Regions from separate parts of the Azospirillum sp. ST 5-10 genome, predicted to be linked through region 2. Evidence: predicted binding sites of a transcription regulator. Region 2 holds the regulator's gene; each other region holds the start of a gene.
What was found. The regulator LexA, encoded in region 2, represses DNA repair genes until DNA is damaged. The targets are predictions, from matches to a motif close to ATGTTCTANTTTGGTTC.

Region 1 (7,171 bases), on a different contig from region 2:
CGGCCGCCGGCTCGGCCGTCGCGCTGTCGTGGGCGCTGGGCGCCACCCGCCAGACGATCCTGTCGCTGGCGCCGAAGTCGGCCACCACGCCGATCGCCATGGGCGTCGCCGAGCGGCTCGGCGGGCTGCCCTCGCTGACCGCCGTCCTGGTGATTCTGACGGGAATCGTCGGCGCCACCCTCGGCACCTGGGTGCTCAACCGCATGCGGGTCGGCGACTACCGCGCCCGCGGCTTCGCCATGGGGCTGGCGGCGCACGGCGTCGGCACGGCGCGCGCCCTGCAGGTCGACGAGACGGCCGGCGCCTTCTCCGGCCTCGCCATGGGCCTGAACGGGCTGGCCACGGCGGTGTTGCTGCCGCTGCTGTACCGGCTGCTGGCGTGAAGCCGCCATGACGGAAGGCGCCCGCATCGCGGCTTGACAGGCGCGCCGGCCGACCGCAGATTACCCGCCATGCGAACCTTCGACCGCACGAACGCGCTTCGACTTACCGACCCGGCGCTCTGACAGCGTCCGGGCCTTTCGCGTTCTCCTCGTCCCAACTGGTCGAAGCCACCCTTTCCCATGAGCGCTCACCGTCGACGCCCGGTCCCCCGGCCCACCGGAACCTTGCGCACGCTGCGACTTACCGGCGGCCGCCGAGCCCGTCCGGCAGCTCGGCGGCCGTGACCCGCGCCGGTTCCTCGCCACGCGAACCCGACACGACACGCCCCCCGGCGACACCCGCGAGGGGCCACAGGAGCAGCGCCATGAACCACGTCACCATCCCCGACGCCGCCGGCACCTCTGCCGGCACCGCAGCCGCCACCCGGCGCATGCCGGCCGGGAAGTACACCCCCTTCCGTCCGGTGGCCCTGGCCGACCGGCAGTGGCCGAACCGCGTCCTCGACAAGGCGCCGACCTGGTGCTCGGTCGACCTGCGCGACGGCAACCAGGCGCTGATCGAGCCGATGGGGCCGGACCGCAAGTGGGCGATGTTCGACCTGCTGGTCAAGATGGGCTTCAAGGAGATCGAGGTGGGCTTTCCCGCCGCCTCGCAGACCGACTTCGACTTCTGCCGCGATCTGATCGAGAGCGGTCGCCTGCCCGACGACGTCACCATCCAGGTGCTGACCCAGGCGCGCGAGGAGCTGATCCGCCGCACCTTCGAGGGCATCAGGGGCGCCAAGCGGGCCATCGTCCACCTCTACAATTCCACCTCGGAGCTGCAGCGCCGCGTCGTCTTCGGCCTCGACCGCCGGGGGATCGTCGACATCGCCGTGGCCGGCGCCCGGCTGATCAAGCAGATGGCCGCGGAGTGCCCGGAGACCGAGGTGGTCCTGCAGTACTCGCCGGAGAGCTTCACCGGAACCGAGCTGGAGTTCGCCGTCGAGATCTGCGAGGCGGTCGCCGAGGTGTGGCAGCCGACGCCGCAGCGGCGGATGATCCTCAACCTGCCGGCGACGGTGGAGATGTCCACGCCCAACGTGCACGCCGACCAGATCGAGTGGTTCTGCCGCACCATCAAGGACCGCGAGCGCTTCATCATCAGCCTGCACCCCCACAACGACCGCGGCACCGGCGTCGCCGCCGCCGAGCTGGGCATGCTGGCCGGCGCCGACCGGGTCGAGGGCACGCTGTTCGGCAACGGCGAGCGCACGGGCAACGTCGACGTGGTGACCTTGGCGCTCAACCTGTTCACCCAGGGCGTCGATCCCGGCCTGGCCATCGAGGACATCGACGCCGTGCGCCGGGTGGCGGAGCACTGCACGCAGCTGCCCGTCCACCCGCGCCACCCCTATGCCGGCGAGCTGGTGTTCACCGCCTTCTCCGGCTCCCACCAGGACGCCATCAACAAGGGCCTGAAGGCGCTGGCCAGGTCCAACTCCGGCCAGTGGGAGGTGCCGTACTTGCCGATCGACCCGCAGGACATCGGCCGCAGCTACGAGGCGGTCATCCGCATCAACAGCCAGTCCGGCAAGGGCGGCGTGGCCTACGTGCTGGAGACCGAGTACGGCCTGCAGATCCCGCGCCGCCTGCAGATCGAGTTCTCCAAGACCGTCCAGGCGATCGCCGACGAAACCGGCAAGGAGCTGACGCCCGCCCGCATCTGGGAGGCCTTCAAGGCGGAGTATCTGGAGAACGACCGTCCGCTGTCGCTGGTCGAACACGCGACGGAGCCGCGCGGCCCGGGCTCGGGCCCGCGCACCCTGACCTCGGTGCTGACGCGCGAGGGCAAGCCGCTGACCATCCGCGGCAAGGGCACCGGCCCCATCGACGCGTTCCTCGACAGCCTGCGCCGCGACGTCGGCATCGACCTGCACGTGGTCGACTACCGCGAGCACGCCGTCACCACCGGCGAGGACTCCCAGGCCGCGGCCTATGTGGAGGTCCGCACCGGCGACGGCCGCACCCTGTTCGGTGTCGGCGTCGACCCGGACATCGTCACCGCTTCGCTGCGCGCCCTGGTCAGCGCAGCCAATCGGGCGACCCGCTGACGGTGCCGCGCCGCCAGAGCGGGTTCGCTCCCCCCTCCCCCACGTCCATCGTGGGGGAGGGACGGGGCCTCCTGCCGGAGCCCGCCCGCGGCGGGGCGCAGTTCCCGCGGCGCTCTTTTGTTCTTGTCTTGTTCCTATCGTGATGTCACGCTCGTCCCATGATGGACGAGGTGCCGGATCGGGTGCATAAGGGGCGCGGCGCCGTCGGCAACCCCGACGGCCGCTACGAGCGGACGACGCGGACCGCCGTCGATGACGGCTGGGGCTCGGCATCCGACGACGACCTGCCGCCGCTGCGCACGACGCTGAGCGTCGACACGAGCCGGACGATCCTGGCGCGCAACGACTCGCCCGACGTCCCCTTCGATCGGTCGGTCAACCCCTACCGCGGCTGCGAGCACGGCTGCATCTATTGCTTCGCCCGCCCCAGCCACGCCTATCTCGGCCTGTCGCCCGGGCTCGACTTCGAGACGCGCCTCTTCCACAAGCCGAACGCCCCCGAACTGCTGGCGCGGGAGCTGCGGGCCAGGGGCTACCGGCCGACCACCATCGCGCTGGGCGCCAACACCGATCCCTACCAGCCGGTCGAGCGGGGGCTCGGCCTGACCCGCCGCGTGCTGGAGGTGCTGGAGGCCCACCGCCATCCCGTCGGCATCGTCACCAAGTCGGCGCTCATCCTGCGCGACCTCGACCTGCTCGCCGGCATGGCCGCCCGCACCCTGGTTCACGTCTGCGTGTCGGTCACGACCCTGGACCGCGACCTCGCCCGACGGATGGAACCGCGGGCGGCGACGCCGGGCCGCCGCCTCGACACCATCCGCCGCCTCGCCGACGCCGGGGTGCCGGTCGCCGTCCTGGTTTCCCCGGTGGTCCCGGGGCTCACCGACCACGAGATGGAGGCGATCCTCGAGGCCGCGGCGGCGGCCGGGGCACGGGGCGCCAACACCATCCTGATCCGCCTGCCGGGCGAACTGGCGGCGCTGTTCGAGGCCTGGCTGCGCGAGCATGTGCCCGACCGCGCCGATCGCGTCCTCGGCCTGATTCGCGACTGCCGCGGCGGCGCCCTCTATCAGACCGGATTCGGCGTCCGGATGACCGGCGGCGGCGCCTACGCGGCGATGCTGGCGCGCCGCTTCGCCCTGGCCCGTCGCCGCCTCGGCCTGGGCGAGCGCTGGGGCGGCCTGGACACCAGCCAGTTCCGGGTGCCCCCCGCCGCGGGGGACCAGCTCTCCCTGCTGTGAGAGCCCCGGCAGGACGCCCCGTCCGACGGATGCGCCGACGCAGGGGGCCATCAATGATTCGCAAGTGAAATATTCTTTAAACGGCACAAAATCCGCTCCATGTCCCTCCGCGCGCCGCGGAATCCCAGAGAGTCCGGAGAAATTCCCATGTAATTCCATGATATTTCAGCCGGATCGCTCCGCCAAGAAGAACATCATATCGACGTTCACAGTTTCGGACGGTCATCAGACAGACGAGTTCTCTTTCATTGCCGGTAGGAGCGCACGACCTCGCGCGTCGTGCCGGACAACAGAAGGAAACCCACCCAAAGAGGTGGCTCGAGTGGAACCTTCTTGTGAACGCCCGGACCATCGATCACATGCAACCATGAGCCGTACATCTCCACGGTTTTCTGCAGAATCGGAAAATCCCTGTCCTCTATATTTGGAATAGGGATTCTCCAGGCCTCGGCCACGTTTCACTTCGGCGCCACCGCTTCTGCACCTCACCGGTGATATATTGGAAGCGCTCGCCCCCCCCTGACCGCACTGCTCGGATGCCAAGGATTTCCCCGGGACCGATCGTCGGGAGCACACCCCGGCGACAAGTTCATGCCAATACCGTGAGCACCTCGCGTTTGTCTCGACGGATGGGAGAATTTCCTGTATCTGGTTGTCTCGTGCAGGGGCTCACGCCCTGGGGGACATCCGCGGGCCGTCACCCACCGCGGGCTCGCGGACGTGAAACGACAAACATCGCGTCGTGGGAGGACACTCCATGAATGACCACAATCAAACTGTGGAGAAAACCAACTCCGCAACCGCCTATTGGCAGAAGTCGCTGCGGCTGATCCTCGGCTGCCTCGTCGTCTGGTTCCTGGTGTCGTACGCCGCCGGCATTCTCTTCGCGGACGCCCTCAACACCATCCGCATCGGCGGCTTCCAGCTGGGCTTCTGGTTCGCCCAGCAGGGGTCGATCTACGTGTTCATCGTTCTGATCTTCTTCTATGCGTCCCGCATGAACAAGATCGACCGGGAACACGGCGTGCACGAAGACTGACCGGGGACGCCAGACCATGGATCTGAAGACACTGACCTATCTCGTCGTCGGCGCCAGCTTCGCGCTCTACATCGTGATCGCCATCTGGGCCAAGGCTTCCACCACCGGCGAGTTCTACGTCGCCGGCAAGGGCGTGCACCCCGTGGCCAACGGCATGGCCACCGCCGCCGACTGGATGAGCGCCGCCTCGTTCATCTCGATGGCCGGCCTCATCGCCTTCCTCGGCTACGGCGGCTCGGTCTACCTGATGGGGTGGACCGGCGGCTACGTGCTGCTCGCCATGCTGCTGGCCCCGTACCTGCGCAAGTATGGCAAGTTCACGGTGCCGGAATTCATCGGCGACCGCTACTACTCGAAGACGGCCCGCCTCGTCGCGGTGGTCTGCCTGATCTTCATCTCCTTCACCTACGTCGCCGGCCAGATGCGCGGCGTCGGCATCGTCTTCTCCCGCTTCCTCGAGGTGGACATCGCCACCGGCCTGATCGTCGGCATGGCGGTGGTGTTCGTCTACGCGGTGCTGGGCGGCATGAAGGGCATCACCTACACCCAGGTGGCCCAGTACCTCGTGCTGATCGCCGCCTACACGGTGCCGGCGGTCTTCATCGCCTTCCAGCTCACCGGCAACCCCCTGCCGCAGATCGCCATGGGCTCCGAGCTGACCTCGGGCGGCTACATGCTGGACCGCCTGAACCAGGTGGTGACCGATCTCGGCTTCGCCGAGTACACCGAGGGCAACAAGAGCACCATCGACATCTTCGCCATCACGCTCGCGCTGATGGTCGGCACGGCCGGCCTGCCGCACGTGATCGTCCGCTTCTTCACGGTGCCGAAGGTGCGCGACGCCCGTTCCTCGACGGGCTGGGCGCTGGTCTTCATCGCCATCCTCTACACGGTGGCCCCGGCGGTGGGGGCGATGGCCCGCTACAACCTGACGGCCACCATCCAGACCGGCGAGATCGGGTCGCCCGAAGGCAACCTCGCCTACGAGAACCGTCCGGAATGGTTCAAGCGCTGGGAGCCGACCGGCCTCCTGAAGTTCGAGGACAAGAACGGCGACGGCCGCGTCCAGTACTACAACGACAAGAACGCCGCCTTCGCCGAGAAGGCCGCCGCCTACGGCTGGAAGGGCAACGAGCTGACGGTCAACGGCGACATCATGGTGCTCGCCAACCCCGAGATCGCCCGGCTGCCGAACTGGGTCATCGCGCTGGTGGCGGCCGGCGGCATCGCCGCGGCGCTCTCCACCGCCGCCGGCCTGCTGCTCGTCATCTCCGCCGCCATCTCGCACGACCTGCTGAAGAGCACGCTCACCCCCGACATGTCGGAGAAGAACGAGCTGATGGCCGGCCGCATCGCCGCCGCGGTCGCCATCCTCATCGCCGGCTATCTCGGCTACAACCCGCCCGCCTTCGTCGCCCAGGTCGTGGCCTTCGCCTTCGGCCTGGCCGCCGCCTCGCTGTTCCCGGCGATCCTGATGGGCATCTTCTCGAAGACGGTCACCCGCGAGGGCGCCATCGCCGGCATGATCATCGGCTTGGTGTTCACCATGGGCTACATCCTGTACTTCAAGGGCGTGTTCTTCGCGCCGATGGCCGCCGACGTTCCGGCCAACTGGCTGTTCGGCATCTCGCCGGAGGGCATCGGCTCGGTCGGCATGCTGATCAACTTCGCCGTCGCCTTCGCGGTCAGCAAGGTGACGGCCGCCCCGCCGCGCGACGTGCAGGAGATGGTGGAACTCATCCGCCTGCCGTCCGGCGCGGGGGCCGCGCAGAGCCACTGATCCGTCGGTGCGGCGCCGCGCGCGCCGCACGCGGCACGGGCCCCGGGACGATTCCCGGGGCCCGCCTTCTTTTTCGCGGCGGGAACCCGTACGGCCTTCCCCGGGTGCGGCGTCCCCGGAAGGCCGCGCCAGGGCCCGCCACCCCGACCGGAGAGTCCGCCATGGACGCCGCCCAAGCCGAGACCGGCGCCTTCCTGCGACAGCACCACCCCTTCGACCTGCTGCCGGCCGAGGTCCTGGCCGAGGTCGCCGCGGCCGCTTCCGCCGTCGATCTGCCGCGGGGAACCGTCGTCGCGCGGCCGGGCGACGCCGTCGATTCGCTCTCCATCGTGCGTTCCGGCGCGGTGGAGCAGCGCGACCCCGACGGCCGGTTGCTGGCCCGGCTCGACGAGGGCGACTGCTTCGGCGTGCGCGCCATCCTCCGGGGCGGGGTCGCCGTCAACCGCAGCGACGTGGTCGAGGACACCAGGCTGCTGCGCCTGCCGGCCGCGCTGTTCGACCGGCTGCGCCGCGACCATCCGCCCTTCGCCTATTTCTTCGCCGCCTTCGACGGCGGCCGCCTGCGCGATTCCGTCCAGGCGGCGGCGCCACCGCGCAACCTCGACCTGCTGACCAAGCGGGTCGGCGCGCTGCTG
Region 2 (7,171 bases):
GCGGTTCGTCCGCCCGCCCGGCCTCGACTTCACCGCCGGCAGCCCGGTCCTGCCGGCCGGGCGCCGCCTGACCAGCCGCGACGTGGCGCTGGCCGCCGGCGCCAACGTGCCGTGGCTGGTGGTGCACCGCCGCCCCCGGGTCGCCGTGCTGGCCACCGGCGACGAGATCCGCCTGCCCGGCGAGCCCCTGGGCCCGAGCCAGATCGTCAGCTCCAACGCCTTCGGCCTGTGCGCCCTGATCGAGAGCCAGGGGGGCGTCGCCCACAACCTCGGCATCGCGCCGGACCGCGACGAGGCCCTCGCCGAGCGGGCGGCCGCGGCCGAGGGGGCCGATCTGCTGGTCACCGCGGGCGGCGCCTCCGAAGGCGACCACGACGTGGTCCGGCGTCTGCTCGACGGCGGCGAGCCGGTGGTGCGCGGCGTCGCCATGCGTCCGGCCAAGGGCGTCCTGTTCGGCCGCGCCGGCGGGCGCCGTCTGCTCGGCCTGCCCGGCAACCCGGCGTCGGGCACGGTCGCCGCCGTCCTCTTCCTCAAACCCCTGCTGCGCGCCTTCCAGGGGCTGCCGGCCGACGACGGCCGCCGCGGCGTCGCCCGCCTCGACGGCCGGCTGCCGGCGAGCGACGAGCGCGCCGACTACGTGCGCGCCGCCGTGACGTGGCGCGACGACGGCACGGCGGTCGCCACGCCCTTCGCGCGTCAGGATTCCGCCATGACGTCGCGGATGGCGCAGGCCGACGCGCTGATCGTCCGGCCGCCCCACGCACCGCCGGCGGAGACGGGGGCGCACGTCGCCTTCCTGCGGCTCGGCGGCGGCGTTCTGGAGCTTTGACCGCGGGGCGACTCGGCGCGTATCTTTTCAGCCGAGACAACGTTTCCAGGCTTGACGCCGGAGCGGAACCAAACTAGAACAAACCCAACCGTTTTTCTTTTGTTCCGATCGTTTCGGCCGGCGTCCGGGAGGGACTCATGCTCACGCGCAAGCAGCAGGAACTTCTGCTCTTCATCCACGAACGGCTCGGCCAGGGCGGGGTGTCGCCCTCCTTCGACGAGATGAAGGACGCGTTGGGGCTGAAGTCCAAGTCGGGCATCCACCGCCTGATCACCGGCCTGGAGGAGCGCGGCTTCATCCGCCGCCTGCCCCACCGCGCCCGGGCGCTGGAGGTGCTGCGCCTGCCCGACGGCATGGAGCCGCCGCGCGGCATCCAGCCCGAGCCGGTGGCTGCGGCGGCGCCCGCCGCGCCGGCCCGGACGCCGCGCCCGCGCTTCCAGCCCAACGTGATCCGCGGCGACTTCTCCGGCGCCATGCCGGGGCGCGAGGTGGTGGCCGCCGCCGAGACGGTGCAGCTCCCCCTCTACGGCCGGATCGCCGCCGGCACGCCGATCGAGGCGCTGCGCGACGGCGCCGGGGTGGTCGACATACCCGCCACCATGCTGAACCCGGGCGAGCACTACGCCCTCGAGGTGGCCGGCGATTCCATGGTGGAGGCCGGCATCCTCGACGGCGACACGGTGGTGATCCAGCGCTGCGACACCGCCGACAACGGCACCATCGTCGTCGCCCTGGTGGACAACCACGAGGCCACCCTGAAGCGCCTGCGCCGCAAGGGCAACACCGTGGCCCTGGAGCCGGCCAACGCGTCGTACGAGACGCGCATCTTCGGCGCCGACCGCGTGCGCGTCCAGGGCCGCCTCGTCGGGCTGATCCGCAAGTACTGACGGGACGGGTCCGAGCAGAGTCGCCCGACCGGCTTAACGCCCGGTCCACGGCCGCTCGCCGCGCCCGCTGCGCACGTCCTCCACCCGCACGCCGTCGGGCGAGAGGTAGAGCGCGTGGCCGCCGCGCCGCCAGCGGTGCCAGCGGTCGATCACCGCGGCGGCCGCGCAGCGGCCCGCCGCCTCGGCGCTGACGACGGCGTCCGCCGCCGCGCAGTCCTCCGCCAGCGCCTCCGGCGCCCGCGCCAGCGCCACCGTCCGCCCGCCGGCCCGGTAGAGGCAGCCCAGGGCGTCGCAGGCGAGCCGGCCGTCGGCGCTCCGCCCGGCCGCCGGCCAGGGGGCGCCGCGCGCCCGTGCCCCGTCGCGGCGCAGCCAGACCTCGGCGACGAAGCGCTGGCCGCGTGCCGAGGAGAAGGACAGGGTGCCGTCGGCGGCGCGCACGGCGACCAGGTCGCCCTCCCCCGCCACCAGCACGTCCGGCCGCCCGGCCAGGGCCGGCGAGACGAGGCCGAGCGCCAGGCCGGCGACGCCGAGGACCCGCCACGGCCGCCGCCACAGGGTCAGCCACAGCCCGCCCAGCGTGACCGCCGACAGGCCCCACAGCGGCATGGCGGGGACCGGCGCGGTCGCGCCCGGCAGGGCGCTCACCGTCTCGGCCGTCCACAGGATCGCCGACACGCCCCAGCCCATGGCGGCCAGCGCCGGCTCCTCCAGGCCCAGCGGCATCAGCAGATAGGCGAACAGCCCCGCCGGCATGACCCAGAAGGAGGTCACCGGCACCGCCAGCATGTTGGCCAGCACGCCGTAGAAGGCGATGGTCTGGAAATGGAAGAGGGCGAACGGCGTGGTCGCCGCCGAGGCGACGACGCTGGTCAGCGCCACCCCTCCCAGGTAGAGGACCGCCCGGCCGGCCCAGCCCTGGCCGCTGCGCCAGCGCCGCAGGGCCGGCGCCGCCAGCTCGTAGGTGGCGATCAGCGCCACCACGGCGGCGAAGGACATCTGGAAGCTCGGCCCCAGCAGGCTGTCGGGCAGGACCAGCAGCACGACCGCGGCGGCGAAGGCGACCAGGCGCATGCTGAAGGGGTCGCGGTCCAGCATCACCGCGGCCAGGATCAGCCCGGTCATCAGCACCGAGCGCAGGGTCGGCACCGGCGCCCCGACCATCAGGGTGTAGGCGACGGCCGCGGCGAGCCCGGCGGCGGCGGCGATCTTCTTGATCGGCCAGCGCAGCGCCAGCGGCTCGGCCAGCGCCAGCAGCGCCCGCACGGCGAAGAACACCAGCCCCGCCACCAGGCCGATGTGCAAACCGGAGATCGACAGCAGATGGGCGAGGCCGCTGTCGCGCATGGCCTGCAGCGCCGGTTCGGGAATGCCGGCCGGCTCGCCGTTCAGGAGCGCGGTGGTGATCCCCGCCTCCGGCCCGCCGAGGACGGCGGCGACGCGGGCGGCGACGGCGTCGCGCGCCGCCTCGAACGCCACCCGCACCGCCGGCCAGCCGCCGGGCGGCGGCGCCGCGAGCAGCGTCGGCGCGGCGACGGCGTAGCCGACGCCGCCGATCCCCTCGAAGAAGGCGTGACGGCGGAAGTCGAAGGCGCCCGGCGCCGCCGGCGCCGACGGCGCACGCAGGGAGGCCCGCAGCCCGACCATGGCGCCGGGCGGCGGCGGGTCGCCGGCGACCCGCACCCGGACGCGGCGCGGCGTCGCCTCGGCCGCCAGCCCGGCGATCGTCGGCCCCTCCAGCACCAGCCGCCCGCCGCGCGCCAGCCGCTCCACGCCGACCACGCGCCCGGTGACGGCCACGACGCCGGTGGGCCGCTCCAGGAGCGGCGCCGCCACCAGCGCGGTGCGGAGTTGCGCCGCGGCGAAGCCGAGCGCCACGGCCAGCAGCGCCAGGGCCGGCAGCAGGAGCGCCGGCCGCCGCCGGAGCGCGATGGCGAGGACGGCGGCCAGCGGCGGCGCCGCGACGCCGGCCCAGGCCGACGGCTCCGCCGGCAGGGCGAAATAGACGGCGGCCCCGGCGCCGAGTCCGGCCGGCGTCCACAGCGCCCAGCGGTCGCGCTCCGCCGCCGCGAGCGCCGCCAGGCGCGCGGCGGCGCGGGCCGCCGGGTGGGAGGACACCGCGCCCGGCAGGCCGCCCGGAAGGCCGCCCGGGCGGTCGTCGTCGAGCAGCCCTTCAGCCACCGCGGCACCGCCCTGCCCGCATCGAATGACTCCCTCCCACCGCTGAATGTGTTACACCTCCGCGGCAATGCCGCCGTGCCAGGACAGGACACGTGACGCCGACCGCCGTGCTCATCCGCTTCGCCCTCCCGCACGCAGGCGTGCTGTGTGCAGCCGCGAACGTCGGTCGCGCCGACGCGTTGATATCCGCCGCCCACGGAACTATGCTGCGCCGATTCGTCACGGGCGGGAAGGCCCCCAACCCATAAATAAGGACGTGCCGAGATGACCCAGACTGCGTCGTCCAGCGACACCGTCACCCTGATCGACAACCGCACGGGCAAGCAGGTCACCCTGCCCGTCATGCACGGCTCGACGGGGCCGAGCGTGATCGACATCCGCAAGCTGTACGCCGAGACCGGACATTTCACCTACGACCCGGGCTTCACCTCGACCGGCAGCTGCGAATCCCAGATCACCTACATCGACGGCGACGAGGGCGTTCTCCTGCACCGCGGCTATGCCATCGACGACCTGGCCGAACATTGCAACTTCCCGGAGGTCTGCTTCCTCCTGCTCAACAACCACCTGCCCAACGCGCAGGAGAAGCAGGAGTTCGAGAACATCATCCGCCGCCACACCATGGTGCATGAGCAGCTGACCCGCTTCTACAGCGGCTTCCGGCGCGACGCCCACCCGATGGCGGTGCTGTGCGGCGTGACCGGCGCGCTCTCCGCCTTCTACCACGATTCCACGGACATCGACGATCCGGTGCAGCGCAAGATCGCGGCGCACCGTCTGATCGCCAAGATGCCGACCATCGCCGCCATGGCCTACAAGTACTCGATGGGCCAGCCCTTCATGTATCCGCGCAACGACCTGACCTACGCGGAGAACTTCCTCTACATGACCTTCGGCACGCCGTGCGAGCCGTACAAGGTCAACCCGGTCCTGTCCAAGGCCATGGACAAGATCTTCATCCTCCACGCCGACCACGAGCAGAACGCGTCGACCTCGACGGTCCGCCTCGCCGGCTCGTCGGGCGCCAACCCCTTCGCCTGCATCGCCGCCGGCATCGCCTCGCTGTGGGGCCCCGCCCACGGCGGCGCCAACGAGGCGGTGCTGAAGATGCTCCAGGAGATCGGTTCGGTCGACCGCATCCCCGAGATCGTCAAGCGCGCCAAGGACAAGAACGACAACTTCCGCCTCATGGGCTTCGGCCACCGGGTCTACAAGAACTACGACCCGCGCGCCCAGGTGATGCGCCAGACCTGCCACGAGGTTCTCGGCGAACTCGGCATCAAGGACGAGCCGCTGCTCGACATCGCCATGGAGCTGGAGAAGATCGCGCTCGAGGACGACTACTTCGTCGAGAAGAAGCTGTACCCGAACGTCGACTTCTACTCCGGCATCATCCTGAAGGCGATGGGCTTCCCGACCAGCATGTTCACCGTGCTGTTCGCGGTGGCGCGCACCGTCGGCTGGATCTCGCAGTGGAAGGAGATGATCGAGGATCCGGTGCAGAAGATCGGCCGGCCGCGCCAGCTCTACACCGGCGAGACCAAGCGCGCCTTCGTGCCGCTGGCCGAGCGTGGCTAACCCACCGACAGCCCAGTTCGGAACGGGTGGCTCCGGCGGAGCCACCCGCCCCCCGACCTCGGCCATCGTCCCCGCCCGGCGGCTGCGGCTCCATCCCGCGGCCAACGACAACAGGGCGCCGCTGCGCCGGCGCGTGCTGCGCGCCGCCGCGGGGACGACGGTGGCGGCGGCCATCGCCCTGGCCGCCCTGCGCATCCTCGGCTGGTTCTAACCCTGCGTGATGGGAATGTGCCGCTCCTGCGCCGAGACGCGGTCGAGCCACGCCCGCACCCGCGGGTAGCCCCCGAGATCGAATCCCCCTTCGTGCGCCACATGGGTGTAGGCGTAGAGCGCGATGTCGGCGACGGTGAACCGGCCGGCCGCGAAGAAGTCGCGCGCCGCCAGATGCCCCTCCATCACCGCCAGCGCGTCGTAGCCGAGCCGGCGCTTGGTCGGCAGCGCCAGGGTGCGTTCCTCCGTCATCGTCACGTGGTGGGTGATCCAGTAGCGCACCGTGGCGACGTTCGGCTCATGGCTGTACTGCTCGAAGAACATCCATTGCAGCGCCTGGGCGCGGCCCAGGCGGTCGTCCGGCAGGAACGGCGTGCCCTCGGCGAGGTACCAGAGGATGGCGTTGGACTCCGGCAGCACCGTGCCGTCCTCCAGCTCCAGGGCGGGAATGCGGCCGTTGGGATTCTTGGCCAGGAACGCCGCCGTGCGGGTTTCCTCCCGGTCGATGTCCAGTTCGACCCGCTCGTACGGGATGCCGAGCTTGTGCAGCAGGAGCCGGCACTTGTAGCCGTTGCCGGAGGACAGGTTGTCGTACAGTCGCAGCATCGTCGCCTCGCGCGCCATTCATCCGCAGGCGGATGAAACCACGGAACGGGTGCGGACGCCACAGCCATCCTGGAAGGACCACGGATGACCGACGCGGCGGATTTCCTGGCGCCCTTCCTGGCGGCGCTCGGCGTCCGGTGCGCGGTGGAGGAGATTGCCGCCGCCGCCCTGCCGGCCGCCTTCCGGCGCCTCCTCGACCACGACTCCGGCATGACGGGGACGCTCGCCGCCCGCTGGGGCGGGACGGTCCGGGTGCGGCGCCTCGCCCAGTGGGAGGAACCGGCGGCGCTGTCGCGGCTGGTGGTCCTGCGCTGCGCCGCCGCCGGCCCGCCGGTCACCGCCGCGGTGGCGGCCATCCGGGTGTCGCTCGCCGCCCTGCCCGCCAGCGTTCCGGCCGGCATGCGGGCCGCCGACACGGCCTTCGGCCGCCTGCTCGACGAGGCCGGGGTCCGTCACCGGGCCGAGCCGCTGGCCTTCCTGCGCGCCGCCGCCGACGGCCCGCTGGCCGCCGCCGCCGGCGTGGCCGCCGGCGCGCCGCTGTACGGACGCTACGGCCGCCTGCGCGGCGACGACGGGCGCGAGCTGTGCCGCACCGTGGAGCTGCTGCCCCGCGCCTGAGACGGCTCAGGTCAGGCGCGCGGACAGCGCCGTCAGCCCGACCAGCACGACGACGTAGAGGGCGAGGTCGAACAGCGGCGGGTGCCACACCCAGCCGTAGAGGCCGGCGCCGCGCAGGCCGCGGCGCAGCAGGCGCGACACGCCCCAGGCGACGACGGCGAGGATGGCCAGCGGCGGCACGAAGAGGCCGTACAGGTCGATCTCCCCGATCATGCGGGTTCCTCCTCGGGAAAGAGGCTGCGGCGCAGCCCGGCCAGGGCGACGA
Region 3 (7,171 bases), on a different contig from region 2:
GACCTCGTCGGGGTACTCGTAGCGCAGCTCTCCGAGGGAGAAGCGGCAGGCCGCGGCGATCTCCAGGGTGCGCGCCACGGCGTCGGGGTGGTCGCGGAACAGGCGCGCCATCTCCACCGCCGGCTTGAGGTGCCGTTCGGCGTTGGCGGCGAGGCGCCAGCCCGCCGCGTCGATGGTGGTGTGGCTGCGGATGCAGGTCAGCACGTCGGCCAGGGCCCGCCGGCCCGGCCCGTGGTAGAGCACGTCGTTGGTCGCCACCAGCGGCACGCGCAGCCCGGCCGCCAGCTCGGCCAGCCAGGCCAGCCGCTTGGTGTCGTCGCCGCGGTAGCGGTGGCTGGCGGCGAGGTACAGGCTGCGGCCGAGCTCGCCGCGCCAGCGCCGCAGCTCGGCGGCGAAGCCGGCGTCCTTGCGGCCCTCGGGCGGGACGGCGAGGAACAGCATGCCGGCGGCGTGCTCCAGCACGTCGTCGCGGCCGAGGAAGCAGGCGCCCTTCGGGGCGCGCCGCTTGCCGAGGGTGAGGAGGCGCGACAGCCGGGCGTAGGCGGCGCGGTCGGTGGGGTAGGCGAGCAGGCTGCCGGCGTCGGTCAGGTCGAGCCGGCAGCCGATCACCAGCGGCAGCCCGTGCAGGCCGGCGGCGACGTGGGCGCGCACCACCCCGGAGAGCGTGTTGCGGTCGGTCACCGCGAGCGCCGCGTGCCCCAGCGCCGCGGCGGTCCGCACCAGCTCGTCGGCGTGGGAGGCGCCCTCCAGGAAGGTGAAGTTGGTGGTGACCTGGAGCTCGGCGTAGCGGGTCATGGGGGCGCTCCCGTGTCGGTCCCCCCTCCTGACCTCCCCCCACTTCGCGGGGGGAGGAACGGGCCCTCCCCCGCGCAGTGGGGGAGGGTTGGGTGGGGGGACGATGCGACCACGCCGCCTGCCATCGATCCGCCTCTCATCCGAAGAACCCGTGCAGGAACCAGGCGGCCTTGACGCCCGGCCGGTAGAGGCCCTGGCGGAACAGCCAGAAGCGGCGCCCGTCGGTGTCCTCGACCCGGTAGTAGTCGCGCGGCTCGCCCTCCGTGCGCCACCATTCGGCCTCGATGCGCTCCGGCCCGTCGGCGCGGCGCACGCGGTGCACGGCGCCGCGCCAGCGGAACAGCACCGGCGGGTCGTCGGGGATCGGCGCGATCGCCTCCACCGCCTCCGGCGGGGCGAGCAGGCGCACCGGCCGCACCCGGTCGGCCGGCCAGGACGCCGCGTCCGCCGCGGCCTCCAGCGCCGGCGCTCCCGCCACCGTCCGCTCCGGCAGCCAGCTCTGGCGCGGCACCAGCCGCAGCACCGAGGCCGGCCCGAGCCGGTTGCCCAGGCGGTCCACCAGCTCCCCCAGCGGGGCCGCGTCGCCGTCCCCGCCGAATCCTCCGTCGAATCCCACCTGCGCCGCGCCCAGCGGACCGGTCTCGTCGGCGGCCAAGGTCATCGCCTCGATGCCGGGGCCGGGGGCGATGCGCTCCAGCCGCTCGGCGAACAGGCGCAGCAGCCCCGCCGGGTCGCGCCGCGGCCGGCCGGTGCCGATGGCGACGCCCTGCACCGGGTCGTCGAGCCGGCGGTCGATCCGGTACGCCGCCAGCTCCAGCCGGCGCGCCCCCTCCTGGGTCCGCTCCAGCCCGGCGCACAGGCGCTCGAGCAGCCGGCGCACGGCGGCGGCGATGGCCTCGGGCGTGGCGATCGGCTCGGCGAAGGCGAGGCGCGCGGCGTGGCGCGGCACCGGCCGGTGCGGCGACAGCGGTTCGTCGAGCCGGCCCAGGGCCTGGTCGAGGCGGCGGCCGACCTCCGGCCCGAAGCGGGCGGCCAGGGTGGCGCGCGGCACCGGGTGCAGGTCGCCGATGCGCCGCAGCCCGACCGCCGCCAGCCCCTCGGCCGCCGCCGGCGGCAGCCGCAGCGCCGCCACCGGCAGCGGGTCGAGGACCGCGCGCTGGCCGCCGGGCGGCACGGCGCGGCGCGGCGATCCGGCGAATCGGGCGACCGCCCACGCCGCCGCCGCGGTGTCGGCGATGGCGGCGCGCGACTCGAAGCCGGCGGCGGCCAGCCGGTCGGTCAGGTCGCGCAGCAGCGGCGACTCGCCGCCCAGCAGATGGGCGCAGCCGGTGACGTCGAGCAGCAGCCCGTCGCCGCCGTCCGGCCGCGTCCAGGGGGTGTAGCGCAGCGCCCAGTCCGCCAGCCGGTCGAGCCGGCGGGCGTCGCCCTCGGGATCGGCGTCGAAGACGGCCAGCCCCGGCTCCAGCGCGCGGGCGTCGGCCAGGGTGGCGCCGGGGCGCACGCCGGCCTCCTCGGCCAGCCGGTCCACCGCGGCGACGAGCCGCCGCCCGCGCTCCACCAGGACCGCGGCGGCCGGCCGGGCCGCTGGATTCCCCTGCCGGCGCCGCCACGCGTCGGTGGCGAGCCGGGGCAGCCAGAGCGACAGGATGCGCCGCGCCATGCCGTCCTCCTTTCCTGCGAGCAGTCAGAACATAACAGGAACATCATAGGGCCAAGATCGCTCCGGGTGGAGTCCCCAGCGTTGCCTGGGCCGCAGGGCGGGCTTGCCGGCGGCGGCCGGGATGCCGATATGGAAGGCATGAGGACATTCACGCTGTTCGCGGTCCTGCTGGCCGGATTGACCGCCGGCGGGGCGCCCCGTGCCGCCGAATTCCAGACCTACACGCCGGGCGGGCGGATCGGCGACCAGCCGCCCCCGGCCGCCGCCCCGGAGGCGCCGCCGCCCCCGGCGAAGGCGCCGGGGGGCGAGGCGCCGCCGGTGCGCCGCGGCAGCTCCACCCCGCCGCCGCCGCCCCGCATCGCCGGCCCGACGGTGACGCCGTCGCCGATGCCGCCCGACATCCGCGGCGCCACCGATTCGTTCAAGCGCGACCTCGATCAGCCGGCGCTCGACCGGCTGCGGCTCGACCGGGCGCTCGGCCGGCTCGATCCCGCCCAGGAGCGCGACCTGATGATGCGCCAGCACCAGCTCGACAGCCTGACCCGCGACCCGCTGCGGCGGTAGGTGACACTGTTCCGGCGTTTCCCTAAAGTCCGCTCAGCCCCATGGCCGCCGGAGGCCGGGGAGGATGGACCCAGGAGCGTCGCATGGAGCACCGCCCGACCCACGACGAGGACGTGTTCGCCTGGTCGCAGCACCAAGCGGCGGTGCTGCGCGGGCTGGCGGCGCGGCGCGGGCGTCCCAACGACCTCGACCTGGATCACCTGGCCGAGGAGATCGAGGATTTGGGACGCGACGCCCTGCTCGCCGTTCCTGCCGCGTGTCCGCTGACCCTCGGCGCGCTGCTCGACGAGGCTTTCGATGGCGCCCGCACCGTCGCCGTCCCGCACGCCATCCCATGCGCCTGAGCCTCGTCCTCGCCGCCCTGCTGCTGGCGGCGGCACCGGCGGAGGCCCGCACGGTGCTGACCGGCACCGCCTTCGGCGCCGGTTTCGTCGGCCCCATCGTCGTGCTGGCCCACCTCCTGGGCTTCCTCGCCGTCGGCCTGTGGGCCGGGCAGAACGGCGGCGCCGCGGTCTGGCAGATGCCGGCGGCGGCGCTGGTGGCGGCGCTGGCCGCCGGGCTGGCGGCGCAGGCCGGCCTGACGCTGCCCTACGCCGGGCAGGGGCTGGCGGGATCGCTGGTGGTGGTGGGGGCGCTGGTGGCCTTCGGCCTGCGGGCACCCCTGGCGGTGACGGTGCTGGTGGCCGCGGCGGCGGCCGTCTTCCACGGCTACGTCCAGGCCGGGCCGCCGGTGGCGTGGGCGGGGTTCGCCGCGGCGGTGCTGCTGCTGACCGCCGCCGGGGTGGGGCTGGTGGCGCTGCTGCTGCAGGCGGCGTCGGCGCGCGCCGTGCAGATGTGTGGCGCGGCCGTCGCGGTGGTGGGGGTTCTCGACCTCGCGGGCGTGCTTTAGGGCCGGGTTGCCTTGAAAAAGGCACGGAGCTGGTATCTTGTGTCGCGGATTCCACCGGGTCTGGTCAGACGAGGAAGGACCGCCGTGCCGCGCGCCAACGCCCACGTCCCCCGCTCCGCCCTCGGCGTCCGCTTCACCCGCCGCCGGGTGCTGGCCGGCGGGGGTGGCCTCGCCGTGTGCGCGGCGCTCGGCCAGGGGGCGGCGGCGCAGGAGCTGCGCTTCTTCCGCATCGCCACCGGCACCACCGGCGGCACCTATTTCCCGATCGGCGGACTGATCGCCAACGCCATCTCCAACCCGCCGGGCTCGCGGCCGTGCGATCGCGGCGGCAGCTGCGGGGTGCCCGGCCTGATCGCCGTCGCCCAGGCCACCTCGGGGTCGGTGGAGAACATCGAGCTGCTGCGCAGCGGCGGCGCGGAGGCGGCGCTGGCCCAGGCCGACGTGGTGTTCTGGGCGTACACCGGCAGCGGCATCTACGACGGCAAGCCGCCCTTCGACTCCCTGCGCAGCATCGGCACCCTCTACACCGAATCGGTGCACATCGTCGTGCGCGGCGACGGCGACATCCGCAGCGTCGCCGATCTCCGCGGCAAGGTCGTCTCGGTCGGCGAGGAGGGGTCGGGGACGCTGGTGGACGCACGCGTCGTGCTCGGCGCGTACGGGCTGGGCGAGAGCGACCTGCAGCCCCGCTACCTCAAGCCCGGCACCGCCGCCGACCGGCTGGCGCGGCGCGACCTCGACGCCTTCTTCATCGTCGGCGGCTTTCCCGTCGCGGCGGTCAGCGACGTGGCGTCGCGGGTGCCGGTGCGCCTGCTGCCCATCGACGGTCCGGAGGCCCAGCGCCTGAAGGCGCACCAGCGCTTCTTCATCGACACCGTCGTCCCGGCCGGGACCTATCCCGACGTTCCGGCGACGCCGCTGCTCAGCGTCGGCGCCGAGTTCATCGTCCGCGCCGACCGCCCGGAGGAGGTGATCCACGGCGTCACCAAGGCGCTGTGGCACGCGAGCACGCGGCGCCTGATCGCCGAGGGTCACCCCAAGGGCAGCAGCCTCGACCCGGTGAGCGCCGTCGCCAACGTCTCCATCCCGCTGCATCCCGGGGCCGAGCGCTACTACCGCGAGGTCGGCCTGGTCGGCAACGCCGCCAACGAGGCCGAGCCGAAACCGCCGGCCAGCCCCGCCCCGGCCGCCGCCGACCCGGCCGCCGCCGATGCCAAGGCGGCTCCCGACGCCGCCGCTCCCGGGACGGCCGACCCCGCCGCGGCGCCGGGCACCGGCGCCGACTGATCCGTCCCGACCGAGGGAGACCCGCCATGACCCGGACCGCCCCCTACGGCACCTGGGAATCGCCCGTGACCGCCCGCAGCCTGGCCGAGGGCGGACTCGGCCTGCGCGACCCGTGGCGGCGCGGCGACGCCGTGTTCTGGCTGGAGGGCCGGCCGGCCGAGGGCGGGCGCACGGTGCCGGTGCGCCGCGCCGCCGACGGCACCGCGGCCGACCTGCTGGGCTCCGGCTGGGACGTCCGCGGCCGCGCCAACGAATACGGCGGCGGCGACGCCCTGTATCTCGACGACCTCGACGGACGTCCGGCGCTGGTCTTCTGCTCCGGCGCCGACCAGGCGCTGCACCTCGTCCGCCTCGACGGCGGCGGCCCCGATGGCGCTCCCGATGGCGGCGAGCCGGTGCCGCTGACCCGGGCCGGCCGCGACCGCTTCGCCGACCCCCTCCACGATGCGGCGCGCCGCCGCCTGATCGCGGTGCGCGAACGCCACCCGGAGGAGGGGCACGGCGAACCGGAGACCACCCTGGTCGCCGTGCCCCTGGACGGGATCAGCGACGGCGGCACGGTGCTGGCGGCGGGCGCCGATTTCTACGCCAGCCCGCGCCTCTCGCCGGACGGACGGCGGCTCGCCTATCTCTCCTGGGACCATCCGAACATGCCGTGGGACGGCACCACCCTGTGGGTGGCGGAACTCGACGCGGACGGCGCGCCGGGCCGGCCGGCGGCGGTGGCCGGGGGAGCCGGCGAAGCGGTGGCGCAGCCGGTCTGGCTGCCCGACGGACGCCTGGTGTACGTGTCGGACCGGACCGGCTGGTGGAATCTGTACGTCTGGGACGGCGGGCACAGCCGGGCCGTGCTGCCGATGGCGGCCGAGTTCGCCCACCCCCTGTGGGTGTTCGGCATCCGCGACCTGGCGGTGGTCGACGGGCGCACGCTGGCCTGCGCCTACACCGAGCGGGGCACCTGGCGTCTCGGGCTGGTCGACGTCGGCGCCGGGACCCTGCGGACGGTCGACCTGCCGTTCTGCGACCTCGGCGGCCTGTCGGTCGACGGGCGCACGCTGACCTTCTGCGCCGCCGGCCCGGCGACCCCCAACGGCGTGGCGACGCTGGACCTCGACGGCGGCGCGTGGCGGACGGTCCGGCTCGCCACGGCGACGCCGCCCGACCCGGCGTACGTCTCGGTGGCGCAGCCGATCCGCTTCCCGACCGGCGACGGGGCGGAGGCGCACGCTTTCTACTACCCGCCGGTCAACCCCGCCTTCCGGGCGCCGGAGGGCGAGCGGCCGCCGCTGATCGTGCGCAGCCACGGCGGCCCGACCGCCGCCACGTCCGCCGCCTACGCCGCGAAGATCCAGTTCTGGACCAGCCGCGGCTTCGCCGTGGTCGACGTCAACTACCGCGGCAGCACCGGCTACGGCCGCCCCTACCGCGACGCGCTCAAGGGGATGTGGGGGCTGACCGACGTCGGCGACTGCGTGGCCGCCGCCCGCCACCTGGCCGGGGCCGGGCTGGCCGACCCCGACCGCCTCGCCATCGCCGGCAGCAGCGCCGGCGGCTACACGGTGCTGTGCGCCGTCACCTTCCACCGTCTCTTCCGGGCCGGCGCCAGCCATTACGGCATCAGCGACCTGGAGACCCTGGCGACCGACACGCACAAGTTCGAGAAGCACTATCTCGACAGCCTGGTGGGGCCCTATCCGGAGCGCCGCGACCTCTACGCGGCGCGCTCGCCGATCCACCACGTCGACCGGCTGGCCGTGCCCATGGTGTTCTTCCAGGGCCTGCAGGACCGGGTGGTGCCGCCCGACCAGGCGCAGCGCATGGTCGACGCCATCGACGCCAAGGGCCTGCCGGTGGCCTACGTCACCTTCCCCGACGAACGGCACGGCTTCCGCAAGGCCGACAGCATCGTCGCCGCGCTGGAGGGCGAGCTGTACTTCTACGGCCGCGTCTTCGGCTTCGCGCCGGCGGGCGATCTG

Region 1: ACSBPG_RS29560 (PA0069 family radical SAM protein) is a predicted target of LexA. The motif match lies at 2,594-2,610, and genes of this name have one in related genera.
Region 3: ACSBPG_RS11205 (Y-family DNA polymerase) is a predicted target of LexA. The motif match lies at 2,483-2,499, and genes of this name have one in related genera.

What each region holds. Positions count from the first base shown of each region.
Region 1 covers NZ_JBPJSP010000043.1:29,084-36,254, reverse strand. The annotation lists gene ACSBPG_RS29570 (LrgB family protein) at 1-383, shown strand, start outside; gene leuA (2-isopropylmalate synthase) at 815-2,476, shown strand; gene ACSBPG_RS29560 (PA0069 family radical SAM protein) at 2,638-3,717, shown strand; gene ACSBPG_RS29555 (DUF4212 domain-containing protein) at 4,475-4,756, shown strand; gene ACSBPG_RS29550 (sodium:solute symporter family protein) at 4,773-6,536, shown strand; gene ACSBPG_RS29545 (putative nucleotidyltransferase substrate binding domain-containing protein) at 6,698-7,171, shown strand, end outside.
Region 2 covers NZ_JBPJSP010000023.1:10,305-17,475, reverse strand. The annotation lists gene ACSBPG_RS22105 (molybdopterin molybdotransferase MoeA) at 1-829, shown strand, start outside; gene lexA (transcriptional repressor LexA) at 967-1,716, shown strand; gene ACSBPG_RS22095 (ComEC/Rec2 family competence protein) at 1,750-3,894, opposite strand; gene gltA (citrate synthase) at 4,159-5,472, shown strand; gene ACSBPG_RS22085 (hypothetical protein) at 5,465-5,683, shown strand; gene ACSBPG_RS22080 (glutathione S-transferase family protein) at 5,680-6,288, opposite strand; gene ACSBPG_RS22075 (hypothetical protein) at 6,373-6,906, shown strand; gene ACSBPG_RS22070 (DUF1656 domain-containing protein) at 6,913-7,119, opposite strand; gene ACSBPG_RS22065 (FUSC family protein) at 7,116-7,171, opposite strand, start outside.
Region 3 covers NZ_JBPJSP010000007.1:208,889-216,059, forward strand. The annotation lists gene ACSBPG_RS11200 (error-prone DNA polymerase) at 1-795, opposite strand, end outside; gene ACSBPG_RS11205 (Y-family DNA polymerase) at 932-2,455, opposite strand; gene ACSBPG_RS11210 (hypothetical protein) at 2,594-3,019, shown strand; gene ACSBPG_RS11215 (DUF29 family protein) at 3,103-3,363, shown strand; gene ACSBPG_RS11220 (HupE/UreJ family protein) at 3,354-3,908, shown strand; gene ACSBPG_RS11225 (TAXI family TRAP transporter solute-binding subunit) at 3,993-5,195, shown strand; gene ACSBPG_RS11230 (prolyl oligopeptidase family serine peptidase) at 5,222-7,171, shown strand, end outside.